Regions from separate parts of the Mechercharimyces sp. CAU 1602 genome, predicted to be linked through region 3. Evidence: a T-box and tRNA genes for the amino acid it is inferred to sense, from the RefSeq annotation. Region 3 holds a T-box; the other regions hold tRNA genes.
What was found. A T-box is a leader RNA that pairs with one kind of tRNA and senses whether it is charged. The one in region 3 lies ahead of leuS (leucine--tRNA ligase), so its partner is inferred to be a tRNA-Leu.
Positions count from the first base shown of each region.

Region 1: it has a tRNA-Leu gene. The T-box ahead of leuS (leucine--tRNA ligase) is inferred to sense a tRNA for this amino acid. The anticodon was not compared.
Region 2: it has a tRNA-Leu gene. The T-box ahead of leuS (leucine--tRNA ligase) is inferred to sense a tRNA for this amino acid. The anticodon was not compared.

Region 1 covers NZ_JANTPT010000001.1:1,774-12,814, forward strand. Annotated here, with positions in the region: gene NXZ84_RS00050 (Vps62-related protein) at 1-761, shown strand, start outside; gene NXZ84_RS00055 (AraC family transcriptional regulator) at 812-1,783, opposite strand; tRNA gene NXZ84_RS00060 (tRNA-Leu) at 1,971-2,059, shown strand; tRNA gene NXZ84_RS00065 (tRNA-Arg) at 2,070-2,146, shown strand; gene NXZ84_RS00070 (acyl-CoA dehydrogenase family protein) at 2,355-3,497, shown strand; gene NXZ84_RS00075 (AMP-dependent synthetase/ligase) at 3,619-5,481, shown strand; gene NXZ84_RS00080 (S8 family serine peptidase) at 5,531-7,657, opposite strand; gene NXZ84_RS00085 (response regulator) at 7,868-8,512, opposite strand; gene NXZ84_RS00090 (sensor histidine kinase) at 8,518-9,534, opposite strand; gene liaF (cell wall-active antibiotics response protein LiaF) at 9,546-10,349, opposite strand; gene mnmA (tRNA 2-thiouridine(34) synthase MnmA) at 10,540-11,041, opposite strand, start outside.
Region 2 covers NZ_JANTPT010000001.1:1,749,531-1,760,571, forward strand. Annotated here, with positions in the region: gene NXZ84_RS09025 (amidase domain-containing protein) at 1-407, opposite strand, end outside; gene NXZ84_RS09030 (methylated-DNA--[protein]-cysteine S-methyltransferase) at 544-1,086, opposite strand; gene queG (tRNA epoxyqueuosine(34) reductase QueG) at 1,104-2,279, opposite strand; gene rnhA (ribonuclease HI) at 2,430-2,864, opposite strand; gene NXZ84_RS09045 (ABC-ATPase domain-containing protein) at 2,876-4,579, opposite strand; gene NXZ84_RS09050 (B3/B4 domain-containing protein) at 4,694-5,377, shown strand; gene NXZ84_RS09055 (SBBP repeat-containing protein) at 5,522-7,504, opposite strand; tRNA gene NXZ84_RS09060 (tRNA-Pro) at 7,719-7,795, opposite strand; tRNA gene NXZ84_RS09065 (tRNA-Leu) at 8,140-8,224, opposite strand; gene NXZ84_RS09070 (LacI family DNA-binding transcriptional regulator) at 8,387-9,379, opposite strand; gene NXZ84_RS09075 (hypothetical protein) at 9,584-9,916, shown strand; gene NXZ84_RS09080 (thioesterase family protein) at 9,988-10,380, opposite strand; gene NXZ84_RS09085 (aldehyde dehydrogenase family protein) at 10,396-11,041, opposite strand, start outside.
Region 3 covers NZ_JANTPT010000001.1:414,135-425,175, reverse strand. Annotated here, with positions in the region: gene NXZ84_RS02300 (serine hydrolase domain-containing protein) at 1-214, shown strand, start outside; gene NXZ84_RS02295 (hypothetical protein) at 823-1,254, shown strand; gene NXZ84_RS02290 (helix-hairpin-helix domain-containing protein) at 1,241-1,879, opposite strand; gene comER (late competence protein ComER) at 2,001-2,837, shown strand; gene NXZ84_RS02280 (hypothetical protein) at 3,002-3,163, opposite strand; gene leuS (leucine--tRNA ligase) at 3,276-5,726, opposite strand; T-box leader at 5,774-6,005, opposite strand; gene rsfS (ribosome silencing factor) at 6,086-6,433, opposite strand; gene yqeK (bis(5'-nucleosyl)-tetraphosphatase (symmetrical) YqeK) at 6,424-7,023, opposite strand; gene NXZ84_RS02260 (nicotinate-nucleotide adenylyltransferase) at 7,013-7,603, opposite strand; gene aroE (shikimate dehydrogenase) at 7,600-8,484, opposite strand; gene yqeH (ribosome biogenesis GTPase YqeH) at 8,499-9,617, opposite strand; gene NXZ84_RS02245 (YqeG family HAD IIIA-type phosphatase) at 9,599-10,108, opposite strand; gene NXZ84_RS02240 (TrkH family potassium uptake protein) at 10,251-11,041, opposite strand, start outside.

The DNA of each region.
Region 1 (11,041 bases), 410 kb from region 3:
TTCCACAAGGAAAAGAAGTTTATTCGATTAAAACGAAAGAAAATTTTTGTGATGATTGCACGATCCCATTTTTTAGAGGAGATTTGGAATCAGCTAAGATCTATGCATTTTGGAGTAATGTTAGCGAAAATGTGAACGATATTTCTTATTATGTTTGGTACCCCTATAATCGGGGGAAGACACTGGATCAGCTAAGCGGGATTAAACGGATTCCCTTGCTAGGAAAACTAGTTCCTGATTATGGGCACCATGTGGGTGATTGGGAAAAAGTGATCGTCCGGTTGGAAGATGGTAAGATGACGCGCATGCAGTACAATTATCACTCATGGAATAAAATATATAAAAAAGATCAGATTCAGTTTTATGAGGGTCATCCGGTTGTTTATGTGGCAAAAGGTTCGCATGGATCATGGCCGAGCGCAGGAAAACATGTGTATTACAAAGTTAAAAAATGGGGGATTACTTGGGCAACTCTTTCTGACTATACAAGTAAGGGTGTACAGTGGGAAACATGGAAGTCAATAGAAGCTTATGATAAAGATCAACAGCGAGCACTGCTGGGGAGCAATTCGTGGCCTGCGTGGATGAGTTCAGATACGGCGAGCACACTTCCTGGTATGGATGCTTCTGATCCACACAGCGGTGGAATTGATCGCTGGGGCAATCAAAGTGGAGATAAGGATATTACGGGACAGTCCAAGTTAAGTGGGGGTCCAAGTGGACCAGATGAGAATACCAAAATGCATATGAGTGGGGAGTAGAAGTGAGGAAAGAGCCTCGATAGTTGGGGCTCTTTCCTATTTTCAAAAAATTAAAGGGGGCGGACGGGAATACAAGCGTCAATCACGATGTGCGCAGGAGAAGAAAGAGGGCAGTAGATTTCTATACTAGGCTTGTCATCTAGTTCGTAGGCGCTTTCCGGTAACCATTCCTTATAAAGATAATCAAAAGCTTTTTCCATCTTTGCGATCGCTTCCGCCATTTGGTCGGGTTGCTCTGGAGTGCCGTTGACACTAATGCGACAGATAGCATAACGGCCTCCCCCAACTGTTTGGAAGCTGATTTTTTCATGTTTGATCTCTAATTCTGTTTCTTCAGGGAGAGTGAAAGCGGCATCATAACGCCTCTTTTCTGGGGATGTCACATTACCGTACTCATGGAAAATACCGAGACTAAGGGTTTTGTCAGACATGAGTTGATGCGCGATCATCCATTCTGCTACCTCTTGGAAAGCTTGATTGAGGGCGTGGTTGTATACCCCATCTTCGTACCCTTGCAAGTGACGAATATAAGCGACATGATATAGAGGGAGTTTTTTTACTTCTACTTTCATAAATGGATTCCTCCTGTTAGCAGTCTGTGTAGTCGTTACCACATCTTTATCATAAGAGATACCAGGAGAAGAAACTTTGCTTATCTTGCCTTCAGCATTGCTTATCTTGCTATATTGGTATTGCTTTCGATATTGACTAGGATTACATCCATAATGGTTTTTAAATGCACGTGAGTAAGTAGAGGGGGAAGAAAAACCGCTAGATAATGATAATTCTGTTACTGTGAGATTGGGTTGATGGATGAGACGATAGGCAGAACGTTCAAGTCTTGTTCGTTGGACGTATTGATGAACGGTTTCTCCCACAAAGGCATAAAAAAGGCGATGAAAATGAAAAGGAGAAAAGGTGGCGACTTGAGCTAACTGTTGTAAGGATAAGTCTTCCTCTAGATGGGAGTGGATATAATTGATCACATCATTAATGCGAACGGTATATTGATGTTGACTCATAAGATCCTCCTTTTGAAAGGAAAGTGCTTTCTTGAGTAATGATGAACAGCCTTAACTATAGCATAGTAAAGGTATAAATATTATGTCTATAAAATACCCCTTGACCACACCATTAGATCCATGATACTATATATCTTGTCGACAGAAACAGTAATCAAGATTTAACGATGATAACTGCCGCTAATCTGCGGATGTGGCGGAATTGGCAGACGCGCAAGATTCAGGTTCTTGTGGTCTTGATAGACCGTGGGGGTTCAAGTCCCTTCATCCGCACCATCTAAAATATGCGCCCTTAGCTCAGCTGGATAGAGTGTCTGACTACGAATCAGAAGGTCGGGAGTTCGAATCTCTCAGGGCGCACCAACTAGAACCGCACGTATAACTGTGCGGTTTTTCATTTATGTATGAGTAAGTCCCCTCTTGCGGTAAAAACCTTTGTGGTGATCACAGTAGGAAGGATTTTGTAACATGGATCATTAAGATATATAGAGGTGATAGATGTATGTCATAGCGAAAAGTTGAAATGAAGAAAGGGGTTGTAACCATGATCGAGCAAAAACAGCAAGTAGGCATTTGTTTTAAATTATCTGAAGAGCAGGAACAATTGCGTCGCTGGGCACATGGATTTGCAGAGAAAGAGATTCGACCAATTGCAGCAGAGTGCGATGAGAAAGAATTTTTTCCACTTGAATTGTTTCACAAAGCGACGAAACTGGGTTTTACCCAATACGCATTTCCAGAAGAAGTGGGGGGTGGAGGGCTGAAAAGTGTATTATCTACCTGTTTAATCGGAGAGGAACTATATTGGGGGTGTGCGGGGATAGCCACCTCGCTTTCTGCATTAGGGTTAGCAGGGCTTCCGATTCTTTACATGGGGAACGAGGAACAGAAGAAAAAATGGCTTACTCATCTTTGTGATAATAAAAGTCCAAAGCTGGGGGCAATGGCTTTAACTGAGCCGGAGGCAGGTTCAGACGTAAACGGAATGAAGACACGTGCGATCAGAGACGGAGATGAATGGGTGCTAAATGGTCGTAAACGATTTATTACTAATGGTGGGATAGCAGATCTTTATGTGGTATTTGCCCGCACAGATCCGGAAGGAAGTTATCAAGGGGTATCTGCTTTTATTATTGAGGCGAACACACCTGGATTGTCTGGGGGGAAGAAAGAGAAGAAGATGGGGATTCGTGCTTCCCATACAGCAGATGTGATTTTAGAAGATGTACGTGTACCGGCGGATCAACTCCTAGGACAAGAAAATATGGCCTTTTTCGGTGCGATGAAAATGCTGGAGTACTCTCGCCCTGCTGTTGCAGCAGCTGCTGTAGGGGTAGCCAGAGCAGCTTATGAGTATGCTTTGGATTATGCGCATACTCGCAAACAATTTGGTCGACCAATTTTTAAAAATCAGGCAATCGCTTTTATGCTCGCAGAAATGAGGATGAAAATTGATGCAGCAAGGCTTCTTGCTTGGCGTGCAGCCGACCAGGCAGATCGTGGGGAGTCTTGTGCGGTAGAAGGGAGTATTGCTAAAGCGTATGCAGCGGAAGTGGCAATGGAAGTGACGACAAATGCAGTACAGATTTTGGGGGGGAATGGTTACATGCGTGACTATCCCACAGAGAAGTGGATGCGTGACGCCAAGATATTATCCATCTATGAAGGAACGACTCAGATTCAGAAGAAAGTAATTTCTGCTGGTTTGCAATAAGAAAGTACTGTAGGGCCTGCTGGGTTCATATAGTTGAACAAATAAGAAAAGGTCGTAGAGTACGTTAACTATAAAGAGATAAGGTACTCTACGGTTTTGCCAAGGAGGTGCTACTACAGCAGTGCGAGCCAATAATTTATTAGAAGCGCTATATCGTTCAAAGGAACGCTTTCCTGATAAAGCAGCTTTGATGTGGAAAGAAGAGGGAGAACAAGAGTACCAACAGCTTTCTTATCTCCAGTTATGGGAACGAATTCGCCATGTAGCAAACGCCTTGACCCACATGGGAGTATCGACGGGCTCTAATGTAGCCATATTGTCCACCAGTCATCCTACATGGACGATTGCAGACTATGCCATTATGAGTTTGGGATGTGCGAGTGTCCCGATATATCCCACTCTCCCAGCGGAGCAAGTAGGGTATATTTTAAAAAATGCTGATTGTCGAATGGTTTTTGTGGAAGATGAGGTGCAGCTGGAAAAGGTACTTTCTAGTGATGAGGAAATGGACCATATTATTGTGATGAAAAACAAGCTTGTAACTGCAAAAAGTAACCGGATAGAAAGTTTCGCTGACTGCTTGCAACGTGGACGCGCCCATCCTCAATTTTCATGGGAAGAAAAAGCCTTATCCTTGCCGGAAAATCAGCTAGCTACGATTATACACACATCTGGAACAACAGGTGTTCCTAAAGGGGTGATGCTTTCTCACCGCAATTTCCTAGCCAATATCGAAGGTACTTTGTGGCACATGACGATTTTGCCAGAAGATGTACAATTGTCTTACCTCCCTCTTTCACATGTATTAGAGCGAATGGGAGGACAGTTTACGAGCCTTACAGTGGGTGCGACTCTTGCCTTTGCTCAGAGCATCGATACCATCCCGCAAAATATGAAAGAGGTTTGTCCCACTACGATGGTTACGGTACCGCGATTATTGGAAAAGGTGTATGCTCGTATTCATGAACAAATATCTACCTCATCATCGTTTAAACAACGAATTTTTAATTGGGCGCTGAAAGTGGGTAATGAGCGCTTCTCTTATATCATGGAGAGGCCTGTACACGAACGGTTATGGTGTTATCCAATTCCGTTAAGTTTATTGTGGAAATGGTTTTGGGCAGAGCGATTAGTATTTCGTAAGATCAAAGATCGTCTTGGAGGACGAATGAGAGGAATCGTGTCAGGGGGGGCACCTCTTCACCCTGATGTTCTACGATTTTTTTGGGCGATGGGAGTCCCTGTGCTAGAAGGATATGGGTTGACAGAAACTTCACCTGTATTGGCTGTAACACCTATGCATTCGATTCGTCCAGGGACAGTGGGGAATCCTCTGCACAATGTGGAAGTTAAGTTGGGTACTGATGGTGAAATTATCGCGCGTGGACCTAGTATTATGATGGGATATTATAAAAATAAAGAGGCAACCTGGCGGGTGCTTCAGGATGGATGGTTTCATACAGGGGATATAGGTGTTTGGGATGAGAGAGGGCATATCAAAGTGGTGGATCGAAAAAAGCGTCTTCTCATCTTATCGACGGGTAAAAATGTTGCACCTCGACCTATTGAAAATGAAATAACGAAAAGCCCGTATATCGCTCAGTCGCATCTCATTGGGCAAGGGCGGAAGTATGTGTTGGCAATTATTGTTCCGGATCGAGAAAATCTTCATTCTTGGGCGAAACAGCATCATATTGACAGCCAGGATAGAGAGAACTTTTTCCGTCATGCAACATTGCGGGCGATGTTGGAGCGGGAAGTGTATGGCCTGACGGAACGATTTGCTGACTTTGAAAAGCCGAAGAAGGTCATAGTGGCGTCGAGGGAGTGGACGGTCGAAGGAGGAGAACTTACGCCTACACTAAAGGTGCGTGGCAAAGTAGTTGAAGAAAAGTACCGGGATCAGATCGAACGTGCGTACAGAGAGGATGATCTCAATGCCTTAGATGCTGTTGCCACTGCAGCTGAAGAAGTAAGTGAATAGAGAGAAAAAACCGCCCTCCAGTGTGGAGAGGCGGTTTTTTGTTGTTCTACTATTCTCCGGCGTGGAAGTAGTAGGGGATTCGAATCGTACGTCCATACTTGGATACGAGGGTAATGTATCCTTGATAATCCTTCCCTAATTCTTTCCCTTCTCCAGATACCTTGACAGTGAAAGAGGCTGTTTTGTTTCTTTTTACCTTGATCTTCTGTTTGCTCAGCTCCAGGTCCGCTGAGTCCGTCTTAATACGGTATTGCTGATGAAACCCACTTGTATTGGTGATGTTTACTTTAATTTTATTTCTGTCTGCAGCGGTAACCTTGCCGAAACTAAGGCTTGCTGGCTCCGCTAGAGCAGCAGGGAGAAGTGCACGCCCGACGTGAATGATTCCTCCTCCTACTTCGAGTGGTAGTGCGTCGCTTTTCGGATTATAGGCAGTCCCGATTAAGGCGGACTTAATCTGCTGTGGAGTCCAATTAGGATGTGCTTGTTGTAGTAGTGCAGCAGCTCCAGCTACATGTGGGGCAGACATGGAGGTTCCATTATAGGAGGAGAGTCCGCCGCCAACGACACTTGAATATACATTAACCCCTACAGCTGCTACATCTGGCTTCAGTGTGTAATTAACTGTGGGACCGCGGGAGGAGAAGCGGGCAATCTGACGATCATTGTCCGTTAAGAATTCACGGACATCCATGGGTTCAAAGAGGGCTGAGCCTGCACCTGAGGTAATCCACTCTCCATCTTCAATGGTTACCATGACCATTGGAATGGTAGCTTCCTCTTCAACAAACATCCCAGAGGGATCACCTTCAGCATTGGTGATCAGAATAACCCCGATTGCTCCTTGTTCTTGAGCGGCGAGAGCCTTGGTGGTGAAGGTACAAGCACCGCGCTTTATAACTGCAATCTTTCCACTCAAATCTTCACTGATGCCTTCACATGCCATGCCTTCCCCATCGGTCACAATGTGCAAGGGGCCGTCGACAGCTTCGGTAACTGCTCCTCCAGGGTTGGAACTACCCACAGGGAGAGTACGAGTTTCACCGTCGATGGTTACATTGATAGATGTACCGAAGAAGTGTTTGTTACTGACAGCGGCTACCGTAATCGCGTTGTCCGCTGTGCCGGGTGAACCGATGGTCATCTGTCCGGGACCGTTGTTGCCAGCAGAGATAACCATGGTCATTCCTGCATCGGAGGCAGCATTTACCACTTCTGCTAACATATCAAACCCTGGTTCAGCAGGACCTCCCAAGCTCATGTTGGCGACATCCATGCCATCACGTACGGCTTGTTCAATCGCAGAAGCTATGTAGATGCTTTCTGCAGAACAGTCATCACAAGGGAATACATTATAGTTTCCCAGATATGCTTTGGGTGCAACACCACTTAGTTTGCTTTTTGCTGCTCCCGATGGATCTACGTAATTTTGAATTCCAGCGATGGTACCTGCTACGTGGGTTCCATGACTCCCTATCGCTTCAGGTGTGACATCCTCTTCAGGGCTAAATACCTTAGCTACAATCACTTTGTTACTTGTAAATTGGGTATCTCCCTTCGGGAAGCCTTCCGGCATGGAAAGGGACTCATCTGTTAGATAGGGATGGTTTTGATCAATCCCACTATCGATCACAGCTATTTTCATGCCTTCTCCAAGATAACCAGCGCGCCATGCCACTGTATCTTTAATAATAGAGTGGCTCTTATTCATTTGCGGGCGATACTGAATACTTTTGGCTACTTGAACAACTCCAGGGGCAGATTTTATCTTTTGTATCTCTTTGCTGCTTGCCTTAACGGCGAAGCCGTTTAGTGTGAGTGAGTATTCTTCTACAATGTCTGTGCTTGGAGTTTTTTCTTTAGCCCATTTTTTAAAAGAACCGCGCCTTTGAGCTAAGTATTTTTCGTATGCTGCAACTTCTGTTTTAGAAGTATCTATCTTTTCGTCTGCCGCTACGGCTGTAGGGGCATATCCTTTGACGCCACCATCGTACATGGCAACAGGTTCGTCTGACAACTCAACATAGTAGTAGTCACTTCCAGTGGAATCAGCCGAGGAAGCGGGTACTTCTTTTCCTCCATCAATTGCGTTGGCAGGTAGAGAAAAACCAGCTAATGCAATGAAGAGGGCGAGCAAAAAAGCCGCCGTTTTTTGTGCAGGACGGGATCGGATCATAGATGTGAGTCCTCCTAAGGAATCATTTTTTTAGTTGATACACTATATGAATACGAGCAAATAATTAAAATTCCTGCTATATTTATAATTTTAATATAATTATTAAATATACGCATGGAAAGAGGTGTTTAAAAAAGAGTAGAATTGAGAAGAGGAGTCCCATTCTCCAAAAATAAGACCCACTACATGTGAGTCTTATTTTGGACGATCTTATTTGGAGGACAGAAGATCATTGTTAACGGCGTAGAGAGCTGCCTGTGTTCGATCCTCTAGATTAAGTTTTGCTAAGATGTTGCTAACATGTGTCTTTACAGTTTTGATACCAATATAAAGTTCTTCTGCTATCTGCTGATTGGTGCGGGCTTTTCCCAGCAGAGCAAGCACCTCTAGCTCTCGGGGGGTTAATGTCGAGATTTGCTGTGTGGGCTTTTGTGCGGATCGCTTCATGCGATTCATCAACTTGTGAGCCACTTGCGGATCGATACGAGCATCACCTTTAGTGGCGGCATGAATGGCATCTATAATCTCTTCTGCACTCGATGTTTTCAACAAGTAACTGAAAGCACCTGCCTCAATGACGGGGAAAAGTTTATCATCATGCAAATAACTTGTCAGGATTATAATCTTACTTTCAGGAGAACGAGCCAGGATGGCTTTTGTTGTTTCCACTCCATCCATTTTCGGCATGACAAGATCAAGCAGGATGATGTCAGGCTGTTTGCTCTCTACAAGTGGGAGGGCTTCCTTACCATTAGACGCTTCACCGATCACTTCAATCTCTTCTTCTGTTGCAAGATAAGTAACGAGACCGAAACGTACCATTTCGTGATCGTCTACTACGAGCACCTTTATCATTTGAATCATTCCTCCCAGCTTATTGGTATGCGTACTTCCATTTTGGTTCCTTTGCCTGGGAGAGAAATGATGGAGAAGGCTCCCCCCAGTTCCTGGGCACGCTCTTTCATGGACGTAAGACCATAAGAGGCACTCTTGTTTTCTCCTGTAACAAAGCCATTTCCATTATCTTGTACAGACAGGAGAATCATATTTTCTGTCTGTGTTCCTTTAACAGTGACGGTAGTTGCTTCACTATGGCGAAAAACATTGGACATTGCTTCTTGGAAAATGTAAAACAATTGCTTTTCTATTCCAGGTGGAATGTGAGTGTATCCTTCAATATGATTTAAGATCTCTATTTCAGTTTTATGGATCCATTCCGTGATGAAGCGAGTGATTCCATCGGCTAATCCTTCTCCCTCCAATTGGACAGGCCTTAGATGTAGGAGAAGAGCTCTCATTTCAGATTGTGCTAATCGGGAGAGACGGTGTAGCTTTTCTAACAAAATATGTTTTCTCTCAGGATGATTGCTACGCTCTTGCTTTAGGATGGCAGAAGCCGTCATCGAAATGGCGAATAGTTGTTGACTGACAGAGTCGTGAAGATCGCGAGCCAATCGATTTCGCTCTTCCGAAATGACGTATTGCTTCGCTTCATCAAACAGCTTTTTATTCTCATCGGTTAGTTTTTGCAATGTAGAGACTTGGCTTTCCAATCGTTCCGCCATCTTATTCCATTTAAGTGCAATTTCAGCAATCTCATCATTGCCTTCGACAGGAATACGATGAAAAAGGTGCCCATGAAAAAGATAGAGTGCTCCCTCCTGTAGTGGACGCAATTTTTGTTTGAAGCGGTGGGCTGTATAGAGTCCAAAAAGGGTGCCAACAAAAAGGAGTAGACTTAATAAACCTAGGACGGTCTTATTGGAAATGGAGGCATAAGTTATAATGCCAATGGAGAGAGTGGCTGAGATAAGGCTAATCAACCAGAAGGTGAGGATCCATTTCCACTGTAAACTGTGAAAAATTTTGATATTCATCATCGTCGCTCCTAAACCTTTAGCACTCTAATTTCTCCGACACTGAGGTTTACATTGAGTATAATTCGCTTTTTCGCCTCATGAAAGCCTTCTGTTTGAATCGTCAATTCTTTCGAGATTCCTTCTTGGATAGAACCGACAACAGTCATACTACCCAGTGAGATGGAGCTATGGATCTGTGCGGGGAGATTGGAAGGGATATAAACATTAATAGATCCAACCCAACCACGTATATCGAGCTGGATCTCTTTTTCATCCATTATCGCTTGTGTCAGGTTAACAGATAGCTCTCCAATGCCTAATTCGTAGCTTGCATCATCTAGTTCAAAGGGATTGTCACCAATCCTTGACTCCCCAATCCAGATTGTGTGTTTAGAAGCATTCTCTATTGTGAGAGGGGGGGTACGTTCTGCATTTCTCCCTTTTCCTTTCCGCTTCCGCAAGGAAAATGCTTTCTCATGGGTTAACACTTGTAGTCCGATGAAAATAATGATGAGAGGCCAAAACCAGTCCCAAAAGCTACGTACTTGTAGATAGGGAAGCCCCAAATTACTTAGTTGAACGTTTGTGGCAAATAGAAGAAAGAGAAGTCCGATCAAAAAGGAAGGGGACTGAAAAGGGTGTGTCTTATGGCGTTGTTTCCATGATTTGACCATAGTATTAAGTCCCAACAGGATGATGGGGATGGGCCAGAAGATGATAAAAATATCGGCAAAGTCATAGGGAATGATCTTTGAGTTGTTGAGTAGCGTGATGGATCCAAACAAAATGAGAGCGATGGCGAATAGGGTACGTCCATTTATGTTTTTTATCATTCATCTCATCCTTACCTAATAGAGTGTATACTCTTATCGTACGCTAAACCATGTGATCTCGCTATGGGAGCGTAGGAGGTTTTTTTCTCCGTCTGGGGACGGAGAGGAGGAGAGAGTAGAGCAAAATAAAAAGAAACAGGGTTCACTCTTTAGATGAAAGAGTGAACCCTGTTTCTTTTCAAGCTATAGCCTAAAAGGTGGAATCGATCGTGCCTCCACCTAAGCAGAGATCACCATCGTAAAAAACAACTGATTGACCGGGAGTTACGGCACGCTGCGGTTGCGTGAAGGCAACTTTAACACCGCCTTCGTGTGCAAAGACCGTAACCTTTTGATCCCGTTGCCGATAACGGAATTTGGCGGTACAAGTTAGTGGGTAAGTGGGTGCTTTACCGCTTATCCACGATAAATCGTGTGCTATCAAACCATCGGATAATAGAGCGGGATGATTGTGGCCCTGTCCCACATACAAAATGTTACGCTCCAAGTCTTTGTCGACGACAAACCAGGGCTCTCCAGTACCTGAACCGCCAATTCCTAGTCCTTGGCGTTGACCTAGGGTATAATACATTAGGCCGTCATGTTTGCCCTTTACCTTACCCGTATCTTTATCGTGGATTTCTCCTGGTTGGGCAGGAAGGTATTGGCTTAGAAATTCTTTAAAATCACGTTCTCCTATAAAGCAGATACCG
Region 2 (11,041 bases), 1.3 Mb from region 3:
GGCATCCCAGCACCATCATGTGTAGTTACAATGGTATTGTGATTCCATTTACCATCTCCCTCCCAATCATAGCAGATGATATCCCCTATCTGCAATTGCATCGCTGTCTCCACCCTCTTGGCCTTCATCACTCCTCCACTTAACAAATAATAACGCAAACTATGAGCGACAGCCCAGCTAAAACTCCACTGATCACTAGATGTACCTTGCCCACGATACCACCATCCCTGGCTTCTACTCCCCCGTTCATCTAAGCGAATGCCTCCCGCTCGCATACATTGCGAAACAAAATTAGTGCAATCCACCTCGAACTTTTGATAGCGCGGATTATATCCATTCCACCATTTTTCTGCATATTGTTTTGCTGCCCATCGATTGTAACGGGCACTACCAATACCAACCTTCAATTCCCCTCCCCCTTCCCGTCCGTTCTCCTTTCATACTATGAACGGTAGCAAGAAATGCAACTTATGCTACTTTCTATCGTATAAAAATGGAGTGTACAGTTCCTCTTCAGAACTATACACTCCTTCGATCTTCCTTTTATGTCACAGAAGAGGAAGGTGATAGTAGCCCTTCCAACTCCAATAACACCTTTTTCTTCTCTAATCCTCCGCCATACCCCACTAATGAACCACTATGTCCGATCACCCGATGACAAGGAATAATAATTGGAATAGGGTTTTTATTATTTGCTCCCCCTACTGCCCGTACCGCTTTCGGACTGCCGATCGCTTGTGCGATCTCTTTATATGAGCGCGATTCACCATACGGTATGGTTTCCAATACCTCCCATACTCTCTTTTGAAATGGCGTACCGTATAAATCCAATGGAACATCAAAGGATCGGCGGGTGGAGTTAAAATAAGTTTGTAGTTGCTCTGCCACCAACTGTAGCTCCTGTTCATTTTCTTCGATCGTAATCGACCGAAACCAGCGCTTCCCCCATGCCTTTAACTGAGCGATAATAGCATCTCCACTGCCGAAAGAGAGTGCGCACACTCCTTTCTGTGTGCACCCCAATGTAAGCGGTCCAATCGGACTTTCCATTCGACTCCAGATCCATATATGCGTTTGCGGATTCATTTCTCCTCACCCACTCTCTAACCAAATGTTACATTCTCTTTCTCTTCTCGATGAGAACTTTCCTTCTCCAAACGTATCAATGCTTGCGCAATCTCAGCACACACTTCTTCATCTTCTTCGCTCACTTGTGCCAATTGGAGTGCCTCCATTGCAGATTCCCCCCCAATCTTTCCTAGTGCCCAAGCACTCGTACCTCGAATGACAGGACGTGGATCTTCTTGTAGCAGTTGTTGTAATAACGGGATGGAAGAATGATCTTTAAAGTGCGCCAGCGCAATTATCGTATTTCGTTGCAACGGTTTTTTTCCTCTCCACGAACCCGCCATATGCCCAAACCGATTCTTAAATTGACGATTGCTCATCGTTAGTAACGGCTTAAGTAATGGTTTTACCTCTTCTACGTCTGGAGTAAAAGCTTCTTGATGTGTAAAATTCACTTTGCGATTAATCGGACAAACAACTTGACACGTATCGCATCCGTAGAGACGATTTCCCAGCTTCTCTCGATATTGCTCCGCTAAAAACCCTTTTGTTTGCGTTAAATATGCAATACAAGCTTGTGCATTAAGCTGCCCTGGTTGAACCAATGCACCTGTAGGACATGCATCCATGCATGCTGTGCACTCTCCACAGCTCTGTGTTACTGGTTGATCAGGAGGAAGATAGATATCTGTCACCATCTCACCCAAATAAATCCACGAACCCAGATGAGGGGAAAGAATGGATGTATTTTTACCACTCCAGCCAATTCCCGCTCGTTCAGCAACAGCTCGGTCAGAGAGCACACCAGTATCTACCATTATCTCGCTTGTTGCCACAGGAACCAATTCTAATAATTTTTGCTGTAACTTTTCCAACTTAGCTCGAAGTACATGGTGATAGTCAGTTCCCCACGAAGCACGTGCAAAAATGCCTCGATACTCACCTTCCTTAGAACGCGGAGGATGAGGCATCTTTGAGGGGTAGGCTAATGCGATCGCAATAATTGATTTAGCCGCAGGTATAGTCTCTGTTGGTTCCGTACGTTTTTTTAAATCGGGTTCCTCAAACCCTGACTCATATCCAAGTTCCCGATGACGAACAAGCCGTTCTTTTAGTTCCACAAATGGATCTGCCGAGGCGAAGCCGATCTGATCAATGCCAATCTCACCCGCGTATGCCTGCAATGCTGCCTTGATTTCTGCTGAATGCACACCTATCCCCTCCCCACCTTTTGTAATCTATCAATATCTGATTTTAAAACAGGAAATAGCCCCCTTTCAGGTCCCTTTTTGCACCATGAAGGAAAGCTACAATCCTGTCATCACTGATATAAAATCTGCTACACCATTTATATATTACGTCTAGCGCGGTACCGCAGCTCGCGCCAATTCATCACATCGATTATTTAACTCATCATCGCTATGCCCTTTTACCTTAATAAATTCTACCTTATGTTTATGCGTTAATGCAATCAAACGCTGCCACAAATCTTTATTTTCTACTGGCTTATTTTTTCCTTTTGTTACCCAGCCGTTCTTCTGCCAATTCTCAATCCACTTTTGGTGAAAGGCATTAACCATATAAGCACTATCAGTATATAGTTTCACCTGACAAGGAACTTTCAAGCAGGTTAGTGACTCTATCGCAGCTGTCAATTCCATGCGATTATTGGTGGTTTGGTTCTCACCACCCGAGATTTCTTTTCGCATTCCCTCATACAGCAAAACTGCCGCCCAACCGCCCGGCCCCGGATTACCAGAACACGCACCATCAGTGTAAATCTGTATTTCTTTCATCACGACGCCCCCTATACTCGCACTTTTAATGTACGTAGGCGATTAATCGCACCCGCCAATTCTAACATACGTGGAAGCGCCAAATCCCCTGGATGCACTCCTCGTTGATAAGGTGAGATACAATCTAATCCTTCATTCTCGATTTGTTTATATAGCTCCTCCAATACATGCATAAGAGTTTTACTCCCATCCATGCGCTTTTCCAGCACTCTCATCATATCCGCAATCGCACGTGTTTGACTACGATCGACTAATTGTTCTAGTCCCAATAAATCTAACTCTGTATTTCCATATATGATTTGATGTAATCCTTTTGCATCCGCTTTCTCTTTCTTGCCTTTGCGCGCATCAAAACTATGCGCCATCATTACCCGTGCTGTTACATCACCAAAGAAACTACCGCCCTCAGCTTTACGGTTGTGCGTGTGTATACGCGCAATATCCTTAGCTTTCTTTGTTACTTCATAGGGACGATACTCATCCATCATAATGATATGGTCTGCCACATCGAAATAATCACCTGATCCACCTAACACCAGGATACTAGATACTCCCTTCTCCTCAAACAGTTGCTTCACTTTATCGATAAAAGGAGTAATGGGCTCTTTCCCTTTAGTGACTAGTTCTTGCATGCGTCCATCCCGGATCATGAAGTTAGTCGCACTGGTATCCTCATCAATTAAGAGAGTGGATGCCCCTACTTCCAAGCTTTCCATAATATTTGCAGCTTGCGAAGTACTCCCGCTCGCATCTTCTGATGAAAAGCGAGTGGTTTCCCCCCCTAATGGAAGGTTATTAATAAACGGAGATATATTTACTTTCTCCACTCTCCGTCCATCTTCCGCTCTCACCTTGATCGCATGATCATCCGTGATCACGTAGTGACGACCATCGCTTTCTACGTGATCATATACACCCCGCTCCAATGCTCGTAACAGTGTACTTTTGCCGTGATAGCCACCTCCTACGATCAATGTAATCCCTCGAGGGATTAACATCCCAGAAATCACTTCACCATGGGGAACGTTAATTTCTACACACATCGTTTCCGGCGACACAAATGGTACCACATTTCCCTCTGACAAAGGACGGTCGCTAATTCCACTCGCTCGTGGTAATATCGCACCATCTTGCACAAAGGCAACTGCATGATGTTTTTTAAGATAGTGACGAATCGCTCGCTGATTATCTATTAATCTCATTCTTTTCTCTATTGCGTTCAATCCTACTTTCTCCATCGGTAACGCTTCTGCCACCAACTGCGGGAGATCCTGACACAACATTTGTGCCGCTTTTCTGCCCAATACCCGACGGCCTTGTGCAGGTAAGCCAACCGACATCCGCACCTCTACATACTCGGATGTTACTACAACAGCCGTTCGAGGGAGGATCTCCTGCCCTGGTGTATCTACCATCATCATGCCACTTTTACCTGTTCCATGAACACGGAAAGCATAATGCTTGATTTTATCCACCCATTTTCGTAATATCAAATCTTCTAATGCGACTCTGCGATAGTCATCTTTAAACCATTCTAACTGATATCGTGCTTTCTTTTGTTCCATCCGCACGCGGATTCGTGATGGTGAGGCAAAAGGATCCCCTTGTACATAATCAATATACAAAGTGTAATCAGGAAAAGCATACTCCCCTTGAATATCTTTGTATGCCTTATACCCTTTCCCATCGATTCGTATTAACGATTGTTCTAACATAACAGCTGTTTCCTCCTTGTTATGTAGCCCCAATTTCTCATGTTATACTGGCTAAAGTAGAGAAGAAACGAGTACTACTTACACTATACTTCTCTATGTTATATCGAAGGGAAGGTGAATCGCAAATTGATCTCACTCACGTTAGACAACAAGCTAAAGGAACGAGTACCCGATCTTCAATTAGCGCTCCTTCATTATGTAGGGTGTGAAATTAACGACTCTTCACACATGTTCCAAGATCGTACCCAGCTATTTACGGAGCATTTACGCTTGGAATATGAGACGACCACTATAACCGAGTTGCCCCCTATTCAACTCTTCCGACATGCATTCAAACAAGTGGGCAGTTCTCCATCCCGTTATCGCCCGTCTGCGGAAGCCCTGCTACGACGCATCTTAAAAGGAGATCCTTTTTATTTTGTCAATAGCGCTGTTGACGCCAATAACTTCTTTTCCCTTCGCTATCTTCTCCCCTTTGGCATCTACAACGCTTCTGCACTTACCTCGCCCATTACCTGTACAATCGGGAACACAGAAGATCACTATCTCGGTCTCAATGGACGTGAAATCTCCCTAGCAAATAAGATTGTATTACAAGATGTGAATCGCCCCTTCGGCAGCCCTTATGTCGATTCACAAATAAGTCAAGTAACGAAGGAAACAACGAATTGCCTGCAAGTGATCTTCTCTTTTAAAGGAGCAACAGCGTCCTCTCTTCACTCCATCGCTCATGAGGTAAGTACTTTATTTACTCAAGTAAATGGTGGCGAAGTGCGTCAAACGACGATTGTAGAATGATAGGCTGTCTAGATCTTCTAGACAGCCTATCATTTCTCACACTATTCATCATAAAAATCTCCCGCCTCATAGATTGAGCGTAGATGACGAGATTTATCAATCACCTGCAAATGTGATCCGAACAACATCTCACACTTATCTACCTTAAGCCTGCTCCGTGCCTCCCATTCCCCGCGGACCTCGTGCTCCCCGAGGCCCCCGAGGTCCGCGGGGGCCTGTAGGGCCGGTAGCGCCAGTAACCCCTTGTACTGCCGACAAACCAACTTTACTTACAAACACGTCGCATCCGCCTGCCAACATTCGTTGGAAAGCTCCCGGAGTAGTAGGGAAATTGACCGACTCTGTTTGCCCTGCTACATACGCATTTCCTCTCCCATCCACAGCCACTCCTGAACCAATATCTAAGTTTGATCCCCCCAAGTAAGAGGAATAGATTAAATTTGCACCAGTCAAACTTAGCTGTGAAATAAAGGCATCTTCTGAGCCTCCATTAAAGCGAGGTGAAAATGCATCTTCTGTAGTAGGAAACTGAAGAGATGAGACACTACCTGTAATCCATGTATTCCCAATCGAATCCACGGCCAACGCTAATCCTATCGTATCATTGGCAAGATAGGTGGAATAAACAAGTGAAGTCCCCGTATCATTTACTTTGGTCACAAATGCCGATCCCCCTGATGCCATCGTTAGAAAGGCACCTGCAGTAACGGGGAAATCGGTTGATGCCGTAATACCTATTACATAAGCATCCCGATCTTGATCCACCGCTATTCCCCTACCTACATCGCCACCACTACCCCCAAGAAAGCTTGAGTAAACCAGAGAAGAGCCTGCAGAATTAAACTTGGTAACAAACGCATCTGAGCTTCCTGCCAATTGGGTTTGGAAGGCACCACTTGTGACGGGAAAGTCAAAAGAGAAGGTGGAGCCGGTCACATATGCTGAGCTTGCTCCATCTACTGCAATTCCAAAACCGCCATCTTCCATTCCCCCACCTAAATACGTGGAATACAAAAATGAAGTTCCTGTATCATTCAAGTGTGTAACAAAAGCTGCAGTCGTCCCTTTTAGCTCTTGTTGAAACGCCCCTCGTGTCACTGGGAAATCCCTTGAAAGAGTTGTACCCGTTATAAATGCCTCTCCATTATTATTAATCGCAATCGCATTCCCTTCATCATCATTGCGACCACCAATAAAAGTAGAGTAGAGCAGGGAGGCTCCACTTGCATTTAATTTACTAGCAAAAACCGAGCTTTCGTCTCCAACAAATACGGTTTGTGCCGCACCTGAAGTAATGGGGAAGTCCTTCGACAGGGTGGAGCCGGTCACATACGCACTTCCCTCTTCATCAACGGCAATACCACAACCGAAGTCTCCCATATTCCCTCCCAAGTAAGTAGAGTAGATAAGTGATGTTCCGTTTACGTTCAGCTGTGTAATAAAAGCACTATTAATTCCCGGCTTTATACTTTGAAATGCACCTGTGGTGATGGGGTAATCGTCGGAAAATGTCGTTCCTGTAACATATGCATGACCACTCGTACTCACCGCAATCGCATTCCCCACGTCATCCCCTCTTCCTCCCACGTACGTTGAATAAAGAAGGAGGGGATCGATGACCAAAGGCAAATCAGGATAAGGCCATGTATCACACGCAAAACCAAACCATCCCTCCCCAAGAAGTTTAAATTGAATCGGAACCTCGATACTCTCTCCCCCTATACATTGACTACCGCTAGGTTTCTGTTCTATCAACTCTCCATATGGGGTGTCCACACATAAGTTACCATCCTTATCTATAGATAAGCCGGTTGCACCCAAGTACCTTAATCGAACATCTGTCACCTTTGCACCCGGAGAAAGATACACATCATATTTTAAAGACCCCTCGAATTCCGTAAAACAGAGGTCCACTCCTGACCATACCGAAGAATACCAAGACGATTTCACACAACTTTCGCTCTCTTCGCTATATATTTTTTCCTCATACCATCGCCCTGTACCTGTATGTTCAAATGTCAGCATCAATTCGTAAGAGTCTTGTAAGGTAAGGACTACTCCATGAGGACAATAAGCATAGTCAATTCCTGCATCACTTAAATTGCGAAGAACATGGCTTTGTATCATTCCTCTCCCTCCTCCTCAATACGCTACTGTAGACTATGCTATAACACCTAATTTAAGAATGAGTCAAAAAAAGAACGACCTACTATGTATACTTGGGATTACCTTTTATCTATTCACGGTGTTTCTTTCATCCACAGTCACGATATACGTTTGCGATTCGCCTACACTCTGTGAAAAAAATAAAAAAGACAAGTCCTCAAAGACTTGTCCTGTGTGGTCGGGACGACAGGATTCGAACCTGCGACCCCCTGGTCCCAAACCAGGTGCTCTACCAAGCTGAGCCACGTCCCGTTATGTTGTTTTATCTGACCCGAATGTTTGTTTGTTGCTCTCTCTTACAAGATTTATTATACGTTATACAGAGCTTTAAAGTCAACGGTTTTTTTCATTTTAGATATAAAAAGTTTCATATAGTGGTAAAACCCTGTCATTCCAACGACTATAGCCGTTTGTTTACCTATATATTTAGTTAGTTGGTACCATTTTTCTTCATCTCTATCTTTTTTAAATATAAGTTAAAATATTCTTATATCTATCCGCCCAACTCAGACCCACAACATCCTCAGTAGATATTAGTATGCTTACCTAAAAAAAGAGAGCAAAGCCCGTATGATACGAACTCTGCTCTCTTGGTATGGTACCGAAGGTCGGGGTCGAACCGACACTCCCGAAGGAACACGATTTTGAGTCGTGCGCGTCTGCCAATTCCGCCACTTCGGCTTGGTGTAAAAAGGCAAATGATATTGCTGATATCTCGCTGACAAGTAATACTATACTATGCATTCCACTCCTTCGTCAAGTGAATAGGAAAAGACATAATTTTTATTTTTTGTTTTCAACAAAGCAGAAAAAAGAGAATCGCTTTCCACAAAGGTTTTATCTTCATACCCCTTTTGTGGTCGATTCTCTAATCATGAGCTTACCCTCTAATTCATATGTATCCGAACGAGCAAAATCTCTTCCTTCTATCTTTTGAATCAAAATCGTTACAGCTACCTCTCCCATTTCATCTATTGGTTGCGCCACCGTCGTTAATGGAGGGTCGATCATCTCCCCTAGTTCAATGCCATCAAAGCCGCATACTGCAATATCTTCGGGAATCCGCTTCCCTAGATGCTTTAGCATCTTTACAGCTCCTATCGCCATCCAATCATTGGCGACGAAGATTCCATCTACCTCAGGTTCAAGTTCTAGTAAGGATTGGATTGCTTGCATACCTCCATCCAATGTTAAGTCCCCAGTAACGATACGATGAGGATATATCATTTCACAGTATGCTTGCCTTCGTTCCTTCGCTGGTAAGATCGCTTCTGGTCCTGCAATATGAGCAATTTTAGCACATCCGATCTCGATCAGATGCTGAACCGCTTTTTTTGCCCCCTTACGATTATTAGAAAGAACGGTACATAGATCGTGATCACGCACATGGTCCATACGGTCTAATACAACCAAAGGGATGGCGTTAATCTTCATTTCATATAGATCTTCAGGTCCCAAAGTATTGGAGGCTAAGATGATCCCATCGATCAAATTCTTTTTTAATGTATCAATATATATTTTTTCGCGATCAGCACGATCGTCAGATACACAAATAAAAACCGTATACCCTCTCTGTCTCGCAGCTGTCTCTACCGCTCGTGCTAATTTTGAAAAGAAAGGGTTTTCTAAATCGGGGATGATGAGCGCAATCGTAACCACTTGTTGCGTTTGTTTACGCTGAAGAAACAAATTGGGTCTAAATTTCAATTCTTCTATCGCTTGCTGTACTCGATGCTGAACGTCTGGTTCCACGTTTTTGCTCTGATGGATGACTCGTGCAACTATGGAGACAGAAACACCGGCACGCACAGCGACATCATATAAGGTCGCTGTCATGTCTCTCCCCTTCTTCTATAAAGTCTTTGTTTTAACAAACTCACTTCCTCTACACCTCTAATACCACAACCCTATTATCAGTAACCCTTAAAGTCAAGATTAGAATGTATGGAAAAAGACGGTTAGGTGAAGATATAAGCAAGTATTTATCACACCAGCCTTACCTATTCTTTTGTAAAACGATCAATAAAGAAAGGTGACATCATGGATAAAAAAATATATTACGTCGCGTTTCACTCTGGAGAATCCCCAGCTGAAATTCGCGAAACCAAAGATGAGAACGATGCATTTTATGATTTTGAGATTGAAGCTACAACAGATGAACGAAATGAACTAGAAATTCTCTTTGAAAGAACTGCCAAAGAAGACTTCGACGGTCTAATCAAAACCCACGTTCCCTTCTTAGTCGCCGACTCTGCCTCACAAGAAGACAAAGAATATGATTACGCTCTGCAGGATTTATATCAAAAGATCTATGATCTCGGAACGACAACAACAAAAAAGAAATTGAAAGAATTAGGGATTCCAAAGCAGTAATTATAATTATTGCATCTCCCCCCAATATGATAACAAAGCCAGTTAGAGCAACCGGCCCTAACTGGCTTTTTCTAATTCATTTCCTGAATTCGTACCTTGATTTCTTCTTTAGGTAAGATTGCTTGCGTAAAATGAGCTGACCCCACCACTGCACGATCATGATGAGCTTCTATTCGACATATCACTTGACGCTTTTTTACCTCTACCGCTTCTGCGACAAACGTAACTTCTTTTCCTATTGGAGCTGGGGCATGGTGTACAACTTGGATTTTAGCTCCGATCCCTTCCTCATGCTCTTCTAAATAAGGGAGAATAATTTCCCGCCCCACCCACTCCATATAGTAGACCATTGTCACAGTGGAAAGAGCTGGGTGCACTTTCACCCCTCCAAAAGAGGCCACCATCTCTTCCTTGACGGTAATGGTTTTCTCTTTCCGTATACCGGGAATCAAACCTGGTTTCAACCCGTTCCCTCCTTTTTACACACCAAACGGATTAAGCGGTTTTGGCCCAATAAAAGAGAGAACACTTTTCGTTTCTGAATAAAGGTCCAGGGACTCAATCGCCAGTTCACGCCCGAAGCCTGACTGTTTATACCCACCAAAAGGCAATCCTGGCATAGCAGAGAAAGGCGTATTGATCATTACTACCCCTGCTTTCAGCTTCTCTGTCACCCGATGTGCACGGGAGAAATCTTGCGTCCACACCGCCGCTGCTAACCCAAATTCTGTTTCATTGGCTAATTGGATCGCTTCTTGTTCCTCTTTAAACTTCATGATCATCACAACCGGTCCGAATATCTCTTCTTGGGCTGCCTTCATCTGATTATGACAGTCTACGATGACCGTCGGCTCATACCAATGCCCCTCTTGAAAATCCGTACCCTCAGGGCGCTTACCCCCACACAACACACGTGCTCCTTCCGCTATCGCAGATTGGACATAGGAATCAATCGTATCGCACTGTGCCGCGGAAATTATAGCGCCAATCTGGGTCGTTTTCTGTAATGGGTTACCCAGCCTCAATTTTTTCGTCTTCTCCACAAACCGCTCAATAAATGAATCATAAATAGACTCGTGCACAAATAGCCGAGAACGTGCTTCGCACGATTGTCCAGTATTATAA
Region 3 (11,041 bases):
AGACGAGGGCTTGTACTATGGATACGGCGTCTGGATTTCTATGCATAACGATGAAGTATTTAAGTACTTTATCTTCGGATATGATCCTGGTGTCCGACTAAGTTCATCTGTATATGCAAAATCCCATATACACAGCCATATCCTGTCTAATGTAAATATTAATGTAAATATGTACGCACGTGAAATTGATAAACTAGTAAAGACTACTATCTAAAGAAGTGCTATGAGGATGCCTCATTTGTACACCGGGCATCCTCTATATATAGATTACGAAATCTAGACAGCCAAAAAAGTTGCTAAGTAAAGGTCATAGGCAACACTAGAAGATATAAAGAGGTAGTCATCCCTTTACCTTTTCCTTTTATGTATGATCTTCTTTAAGATGAATATATATATCCATCCAATGATTTGAATGATCATGCTTCCTATACCAGCAATAATGTATATAACGGCTTCCAGTTCAATAATATTCCCCTCAACATAACCTCCGATTATAAATATAGTAGTAATCAATAATATAATCCAGTTGAAAATACCCCAGAGTGAAGGGGCTCGAGGTTTATACAGCGATGAGGATTGACAAGTCCTAAAGAATCCTCATCGCTTACTTCTATATTAAAGGAAAGAGTAGTTATACACAGATACTAGTTACCATTATACACCTGACCAAAAATTAGATTGACACTCTCCCACAATACGTGCTCTTCCACTCATCACTAGAAGGATTTAAGACGTGTTATCACGAATCGAAAAGAAAATGAGTTCATATACTCTGAACGTGTTCATGTCTGGTCAAGATCATCACTATTGTGGGAGGCGGCTATGAGCCAAGTGAAGGACACATCAGTAGTTCAAGGGTTATCCCAATCAGGAAGATCCACCCCTCGGGAGAATAGTCTTTTATCTGCACTCTCTCCGAAAGAGGACCAAGTGATTTTAACCTGGACAGGGATTCGCAAAGTGCTAGCACCACTGATCTATCAGCTTGAGTCAGAAGAGACTGTGCAAATTGGTCTTTGTGTAGCGATCTATAACAAACTATGGTCTGTCTTTACCGCGCAAGCAAAAGGAGATACGTTAAATCAAGAAGGTTTATGGTCATGGTTATGTATGCAAAATGAGCAAGTGGTTCAATATCGCACGCCACAAGAGAATCAATATTGGAAACAAACATTAACTCAGTTAAAACCATTTCTCTTGCGACACACCCCGCTTTCACCCTCCACAACTTCAAGTAGCTTCACGGGACAGTAATGTAGGGACGAATTTGCTCCACTGTTTTCTCACCAATTCCGCTGACTTCCTTTATCTCATCTATCGTGGAAAACAAACCATGTTCACTGCGATAAGCAATGATGGCTGCTGCTTTCGTCGGCCCAATTCCCGGAATTCGCTCTAACTCATCTGCACTGGCACGATTTAGATTTACTTTGTCACCCTCTGCACTTCCTTCTTTCCCCGCTTGTTGAGAATACGAGGTGGGAAGCTCTTCTCCTTCCGTTGGAATATATACTACCATCCCATCTGTAAGTGGCTGGGCTCGGTTGATGCGGGAAATATCTGCTCCCGAAGAAAGTCCACCTGCTTTAGCGATGGCATCTTCTACACGGGCATCATTTTCTAACTGAAGCACTCCTGGATGTTTCACCGCTCCTTTCACATCTATTACCACCGTCGATTTTTCCTCAGTTACTTCCGGTGTGTCCACTTTCTCTTTTACTTCAGCAGATTGAGCAATCGGGAGGTATTCTGGTGCATCCTCTTTCTGGCCATCTTCAAACCATCCAACATATATGACTAAGCCTGCTATCACTATAATCAATAACCCGATGGTACCTGCCATCCATCGTTCCCTCGGAGTCCACTCACCTGGTAGCATTTTTGCTTCTCCCCTTCTCTACAGTATCCAATCATAATTCCCTTTTCTTATGCGTACATATAGACAGAGAGTAACGTAGCATATCACATAACAAAACCACCTCAAGGAGGTAAAAGTACCCATGAATATAGGGTTTATTGGGACGGGAAGCATGGGAACAATGTTAGTTGAATCCTTCATTGAAGCAGAAGCCCTCCAACCGTCCGAAATCATGGTATATAATCGGACTCCAGCAAAAGCACACAAATTAGTGGAAGCACATCCAGGTATTCAGATGGCCAGTAGTAACGCACAAATATCTCAACAATGTCCTTGTCTATTTCTCTGCATCAAACCAAAAGAATATCGAACTGTGATTGAAGAAATTCATTCCTACATCCAACCTGCACAAATGGTGATCTCCATTACCAGTCCTGTATTAATAGAAGATTTAGAAAAATATTTGAGGGCAAAAATCGCTAAAGTAATTCCAAGCATTACACATGCAGGTTTAAGTGGAGCATCGCTTTATATTCCGGGCACACGCTTAACGGAGGCAGATGAGATCTTTTTACACAATCTCATGTCTAAAATTAGCACTCCGCTGCCAGTAGATGAAAATTATACGCGTATCGCTTCAGACCTGGCTTCATGTGCACCCGCCTTCATTTCTAATATCTTTCAGCAGTTGATTGAAGCCGCCGTCAAAGAAACCGGACTGCCACGCGAAGTGGCTACTCCGCTCGTCATTCATATGGCATCCGGTGTGGGGACACTGTTAGCACAGGGGAAATTTTCACTTAAAGGCTTGGAGAAGCGCGTCGCCGTCCCTGGCGGGATTACAAAAGAGGGATTGAAACGCTTAGAATCTCAGTTTGTTCCTGTTTTTCGTGATCTCTTTCACATCACTCATAAGAAATATGGTCAAGATATATCGGAAGTAAAAGCAATGTTTGAAAAAATGCACGTTGAACAGTAACCCACCGTACAGGAGTAAAATACGTAATCGTGAAGATGCAGGCGGGATTCCCCACCTGCATTTATTATTTTGCTTTCACTATTTCTACATCGACTCTATATAATTCCTTCAACAAACAAGGGATATTTCCTTTAATATGATAATCCTTTATCCTCTTAACCTTTTTAGGTTGCGGGTCGGTTTACGCCTGTTCTTTTCTTTTCTTGATTGGCTTCAACTGCAGAACCTAAAGGTTCTCCTTTCTGAGCCAACTGATCATCGCGTGCCTTACTACTTCCTACAGAGGGCATTTGATCCTCTATATACTGACCATTTTTCTTCTTCATCGCTACTCCCCCCTTCTAAAGCGAGATCCATTCTTCATCTATCCTGCGTCTTATTTGGTTTCTCTATACAAAAAAAGAAGAGGGCTGTATCGCCCTCTCCCCCTCTAACTCATCACTTCGCTACAATATTAACCAACTTACCCGGGATGACAATTACTTTGCGAATCGTTTTATGTTCCACTTGTGCTTGCACCCGCTCATCGGCGAGAACCCTCTTTTCGATCTCTTCCTGACTCGCCTCTTTAGCAACGACTACTTTACTTCTCACTTTTCCATTCACTTGCACTGCTAATTCCACTTCATTTTGAACCAAGGCTGTAGGGTCAAAAGAAGGCCAGCTCTCTTTATGAATACTGGTGGTATGCCCCAGTCTACTCCACATCTCCTCTGTAACATGAGGCACAAATGGTGCGAGCAACAGCAACGTGCTTTCAATTGCATCTGCCAATGTCCCTCGATCCGCCTCTTCAGGATAGAGGTAGATGGCGTTTACCAATTCCATAATGGCACTAACCGCAGTGTTATACTGATCACGCTCTTCGATATCATCCGTCACCTTTTTGATCGACTGATGCGTTAAGCGGTGTAAAGACTGAGCAGCTTTATCTGTCAGTACAGGATGCGAGCGAGTCCCCTGGAAGAGAGAATGATGCTGCTCCACCATCCGCCATACCCGATTTATAAAGCGATAGCTTCCCTCTACACCCGCATCGCTCCATTCCATATCCCGCTCAGGAGGAGCTGCGAATAAGATGAAGAGACGGGCGGTATCTGCACCATAACGTTCAATAATCTCCAATGGACCGACAACATTGCCCTTTGATTTAGACATTTTGGCCCCGTCTTTGTTCACCATTCCCTGTGGCAATAAACTTTTAAACGGTTCGTCTGCTCCCACCATTCCTGCATCATACAGTACTTTCATAAAGAAGCGCGAGTAGAGAAGATGCAACACAGCATGTTCGATCCCACCAATATATTGATCGACCCCCATCCAACGATTCGCTTTTGCTGGATCGAATGGAAGTTGATCATTATGTGGATCGGTATAGCGTAGGAAATACCATGATGAATCCATAAAGGTATCCATCGTATCGGTTTCCCGCCGCGCTTTACCATTACAACTTGGACAACGGGTCTCCACAAAAGAAGCTGAAGTGGCTAATGGGTTGCTCTTGCCATCAAACACCACATCTTGGGGCAACATAACAGGTAGCTCTTCTTTCGGAACGGGCACCGTACCACAAGCATCACAATAGACAAATGGAATGGGACAACCCCAATACCGTTGGCGTGATACCAACCAGTCACGCAAGCGGTAATCGGTATGCGGGCCGCCTTTTCCTTGCTCTTGCAGGTGCTCAGAGATAGCAGTAATCGCTTGATCACTGTCTAATCCATTGAAGCTTCCTGAGTTGATTAACGTGCCACTCGCTGTGTATGCTCCCTCTATCTCCTCCTCTGTTCTTGGCTGAATCACTTGTCGGATCGGGAGTCCATACTTATGAGCAAATTGATAGTCACGCTCATCATGTGCCGGAACTCCCATCACAGCACCGGTACCATAGTCGCCTAAGACATAATTGGCCACCCAGACTGGAATTTCCGCCCCTGTGAGCGGGTGAACCGCCACTGCCCCTGTATCATACCCCACTTTATCATTATCGCCTGATGTCCGTTCAATATCAGTCGCCCGCTTCATCTCTTCTACAAAAGAGAGGATTTGTTCTTCGTTTGGTTTACCCGCAATCAGTGCCTTTAGCTCAGGGTGCTCAGGTGCAAGTACCACATAGGAGGAGCCGTATAACGTATCTGGACGGGTGGTAAAGACTGAAATGGACGTTTGTAATTGCGGCAGGAAGAAGTCGACCATCGCACCTTCACTTCTCCCGATCCAATTTCGTTGCATGCTCTTGATGCGCTCCGGCCATTTGGGCAGTCGATCTAACCCCTCCAATAACCCATCTGCATACTCTGTAATCCGCAGGAACCACTGCTCCAATTCTTTCTTCGTCACTTCGCTATCGCAACGCCAACACAGGCCGTTCTCCACCTGTTCGTTGGCTAAGACCGTACTACAGGTAGGACACCAGTTTACCGCCGCTTTTTTACGATAGGCTAATCCACGCTCATAAAACAGGAGAAACAACCATTGAGTAAAACGGTAATAATCCGGCTCGCATGTCCCCACATAACGATCCCAGTCGTAAGATACTCCTAGAAGTTTCTGCTCCCGCTTAATCTTCTCCATATTGGCACGAGTCCACTCACCTGGATCAACACCACGCTTAATAGCTGCATTTTCCGCCGGCAACCCAAACGCATCTGCTCCCATCGGATGAAGAACTTCATAGCCCCGCATTCGTTTGAAACGAGCAACCACATCTCCAATAGAATAGACGCGCACATGCCCCATATGTAGTCCTTCTCCAGATGGATATGGGAACTGCTCTAATGCATAATACTTTGGTTTTACCGCCTCATCATCGGTGCGGTCCACTTTGTGCTCGGCCCATGCTTGTTGCCATTTAGGTTCGATTTCATTTGCTTGATACTTCTGCATCCTATTCACCTCAACAAAATAGTAAAACCTCCCGCCCCCAGCTTATAGCTAGGGACGAGAGGTTGAATTCACAACTCCCGCGGTACCACCCTGGTTACATCAGAAGAATTCCTGATGTCCCTTGAAGCATCGTTAACGCCGATGAGACGCCAAAGAGTACTTGTCTTCCCCTTTGGAGCGATAAAGGCGAGTTCACGAAAACAATCTGATCGGCTTCCAGCAAACACCGACTCTCTGAGCAGATTATTCTTCCCTACTACTCCTCATCATAGCTGTGCGTTCTTGATTTTAATCAGTATTATATGCAATCTGCCAGGAGAATGTCAACGTTTTTTTGAAACTTTTTTCCCATATGTGTCTTACTGTACTTGAACGTGTTGGGCATCTCCCCACAGTCGTTCCAAACCATAGAAATCCCGCTCATCTTTGTGGAAAACATGAACCACGACATCACCGAGATCGATCAGCACCCACCGCGCTTGGTCATACCCTTCGATTCCTTTGAACAAGATGTTCTCCTCCTGCGCGTATTTCTTTATCGCAGTTGCAATCGCCTGCACTTGGGTTTCCGAATTTCCCTGACAGATGACAAAGTAATCGGCGACGACTGACAACCCACGAATATCCATGATGGTAACACGCTGAGCTTTTTTCTCCTCGGCAGCTGCGGCCACCTTTTTTGCTAATTCCACTAGATTCAATGAGATTCCTCCTTACAATTTTTTCTTTCATCCTCGCTCAGTTGATCATAGAGATCATTATACGCTAGTAGCGTCAACGGGTACACCTTTTGTTGTTGCTGCAGTAAAAATTGGACCGTGTTTCGAAGCGCCGACATCACCGCTAGGTCTAAACTGCCCTCAGCTTGCACACGCACCTCTTCGACTCCAGGAAAGCGACGACCGGGTTCGATATAGTCTGCTAAGAATATCACTTTTTCCAAAAGCGACATCCCAGGACGTCCCGAGGTGTGATAACGGATGGCATTAAGAACATCGACTTCCTCTACACCAAATTGTTCCCGTGCCACCTCGGCTCCAACAGGACCATGCCACAGTTCTTTATGAAATTGGAGTAATTCTACCGGCAGATGACATCGAGTAATCCATGTAGCAAGCTCTTTACGCGACCAATACTTGCAGTAGTCATGAAGCAATGCCGCCTGAATTGCATATTCGGATTCAATTCCTATTTTCTTCGCCAACTTTACTGCCGTTTCCTGTACTCGCACTGTGTGTTGCCAGCGGGCGGGGGGCAACGCCGCCTCTACTATCTTGTGCCAATTTTCACGTCTCATATAGTTTATGCTCCTCTACATACAATCTGACTCCGACAGGGGTCAAGTATTGGAGAGAACGCCCCCGTTTAATTTGATTGCGCAGATAGGTAGAAGAAAGATGAACAGAAACATCCAGCGGCACACGAGTAAATTTTTCGCGAATCCACGACGGCATATTTTCTTCATCCATCGTTACCCCTGCACGATCAATCCCCAATATGTGAACCACTTGAATGATATCTTTTATTTTGTACCAAGATGACAAGTCATTAACCATATCTGCACCCACCATTAAAAAAAACTCATGATGGGGATACAGCTTGGTCAGCGCTTCTACCGTTCTGACTGTATAGGAACGCCCCGCTTGCTCCACCTCTATCGCCTTCACATACAAAGATGGATGATCTTGGGTAGCCAGTTCTACCATGCGCAAGCGATGCCATGCTGGCGTCACCTCTTGCTCTTTCTTATGAGGGGGATCACCAGCAGGAATGAGCCATATTTCGTCCAATCCCATTTGTTGACGAGTTTGGTCCGCAATGATGAGATGACCTATGTGGATAGGATCAAATGTCCCACCAAATAATCCAATCTTCATGACTCCAACACCACTTTTTCCATCTCTATTAAGGGTGCCTCTTTTCCAGTCCATAAGTGGTATGCCAACGCAGCCTGATGAATCAACATGCCTATACCATGATGAAGACGAGCACCTTTTAGTTTAGCCGCCTGTAACAAAGGAGTGGTATGGGGTTTATAAATCAAGTCGCTCACCACCAGTCGATCATGGAGAAGAGCAGGATCTATAGGGGATTGATCGCTATGAGGAACCATCCCTACCGATGTCGTCTGTACTAAGAGAGTATACTCACTCAGTCCCAGCCGCTGTAATTCTTGTGTAGACTTGATGGATAAAAACGGTGCCGACGGATGTTGTGCACTAAGAGAATCCAGCAGTTCTTCCGCCTTAGCTCTCGTCCGATTTACAATCGTAATTGCCTCTATCCCGTAGGATGCAAGCGCATGTGCCACTGCACGAGCGGCACCACCAGCCCCCAGGATCAAGACTCGTTGACCCTTAAGGGAGATCCCTGTCTTTGCAACAAGTGAGCGCACATATCCCTCACCATCTGTGTTATAACCGATCCACTTGCCATTTCGACACACCACCGTGTTAACCGCTCCCATACACGCTGCCGTCTCATCCAGTTCATCCATCCATGAACACATAGCTACTTTATGTGGTATAGTGACATTCCATCCTACTGCGCCTAAGCTTTTTAACCCATGAACCGCTCCTTCTAACTCGGCCGGTGCAACATCAAATGCAAGATAACGGTAGTTTAAGCCCTGCATACGAAAAGCATGATTCATCATGAGAGGAGAGTGGGAATGACGCACCGGGTGACCCAAAAGAGCGACCAACCTCGTTTCTGCCGTAATGTCTTCTCGATTACTCCACAGGTGCTCTTTCAACATGAATCCTCCTCCTCTCAAATCATAGCTGGACGTGTTAAGACTGGAATCCCTTCTGGAAGCCAAATATGAATCGATGCTCGCTCCTTCACAGTAAGCCATCCCAATCCAGGAACGACGATATCCTCCTTCTCTGTACCACTAATCCGAATAACATGCCGTTTTAACGGTGGAAGCGAGTCCCGATCATGCGGAGGAGACAACATTTCACCACAGTGGGCCCGATATAGTGCATCGGCATTTTCCAGCTTGGTGCGGTGAATATATAGATCATTGGAGACGTAACAGGTAAATGGTTGACGCTCCCCTGCTACATAGTCAATACGAGCCAAGCCACCCCAAAAAAGCGTTTGCTCCGCACGAAGCTGAAAAATACGGGGCCGCATCTCCCCCTGAGGTGTGATGATGCGCAAATCTTGTGGCTGAACCCATTCACTCATGCGATCACTTCTCACTATTCCAGGAGTGTCCACCAGTTCCCGTTCATCGTCGAGCGGGATATGAATCGTATCCAGCGTGGTTCCCGGATAGGGTGACGTTGTTATAATTTCATCAGTCTCTTCACTCAAATGAGTGATGAGACGATTGATAAATGTAGACTTACCCGTATTCGTTGTCCCCACAACATAAATATCGCGCCCTTCACGATATTTTTCCATCGCTTCGACTGCGCGATTAATGCCAATTCCTTTATCTGCACTAATTAAGAGCACATCAATGGCGTGCACATCCCACTCTTTGGCTGCTTGTTGTACCCATTCTTTCAACGTTCCATGTTTGATCGACTTAGGAAATAAGTCTACTTTATTCGCAATTAATAAAAGTGGATTATCACCAATATGACGATGTATTCCTGAGATAAAGCTGCCTGCAAAATCAAACAGATCAACCACCTGCACCACTAAACTATCCGTAGAGCGTATCCCACCTAAGATTTTCAAATAATCGTCAGGACGTTGTTCAATCTGTGCCACATCGTTATAATGGCGAATACGAAAACATCGCTTACATACAGGATGTTCCCGCTTCAACGCTGATTCAGGAGCAAAGCCCTTTGCTCCTGAATCACTCGTTTGCAGCAGCGCCCCACACCCTTCACAGCGGATACCTTCATGAGTCACTTCTTTTCCTCCCATCTAGTCAAGCCACGCCGATGCATCCAACGAAATATATGGCGTTCCATCTGGCGATTGAAACGTGTAAAAAAAGCATCTTGCTCCGAAATAGGAGCGACTAAAATCGTATATAAGTGCAAGCGATTTCCTCCCAGCACGTCGGTAAGCAACTGATCTCCCACTACGGCCGTCTCTTCCCTCTCAGTCTGCATCTCGCGCATCGCCTGTCGAAAGGCAGGAGCTAAAGGTTTACGCGCTCGATGGATATAAGGAATCTGTAGCGGAATAGCAAACTGCGAAACACGGGTGCGATTATTATTAGAGACAATCACTACATGAAAACCCATCTCTTGTAATTGATGTAGCCACTCCAACAATTCTGGGGTTGCATCAGGACGTGTCGTTTCGACCAATGTATTATCAAGATCAAAGATTAGCCCTCTAATCCCTCTTTGCCACAACGCCCGATAATCAATTCGATAAATGGACGGTGCAAATAGATCTGGAATCATCCACTTCACAACTATCTCCCTCATTCACCATAATCTCGGGCTTAACTATACCACATGATGGTAGTCAATTCAAAAGCTTAATCCCCCCTAATTTGCACACCAAAAGAGGCCCAGTTATCTTGTGTGGGCCTCTTACAATCATTTATCCAACTATAATCCGTTCTTTTGGATAGCGGAATGGCGGGCAATGATGCGTCTGCTTTTGTACCAATAACAAAATCGTACCGAAGCCAACTCGTCCCGTCAGCATGAGGACGATCAGGACACCTTTTCCGATTGAACTAAACTGATCTACGATTCCCACAGACAAACCACATGTACCAAAAGCGGAAGCTGCTTCAAAAATAAGGAGTCTTAACTCAAAGGATTCCGTAATAGAGAGCACTGTTACAGCTCCTGTTACCAGCGCAACCCCAAACACGGAAACCACAAAGGATTTACGCACATCATAAAAGTCCAGCATCCTCCCAAACACATTTACATCGGACGTTCCCTTCGCATAACTTTTGACAGCCAAGTAGACGGTTCCAAAGGTAGTTGTACGTATCCCCCCACCACTACTAGAAGGAGAAGCACCGATAAACATCAGAAATGAAAAGACTAATAAGGTCGGTAACTGCAAAGTACTGATGTCTAACGTAGAAAATCCACCACTTCGTGTCGTCAGTGATTGAAACATGGCCATCATAATCTTATGATGCCACGCTTCACCTGCCAAACTCTTATTATATTCCATCGCCAGGAAGAAGAGGAAACCTACACCCCATAACAGACAATAAATCCATAAGGAAAAGCGGCTGTGAAGCGATAATTTCCGGCGCAAGCGATATGAAAACAGCTCAATAATAACAGGAAATCCAATTCCTCCAAAAAAGAGAAGAACCATCATTGTTCCATTTACAACCACATCATGACGAAAGTCGATCAAACTAT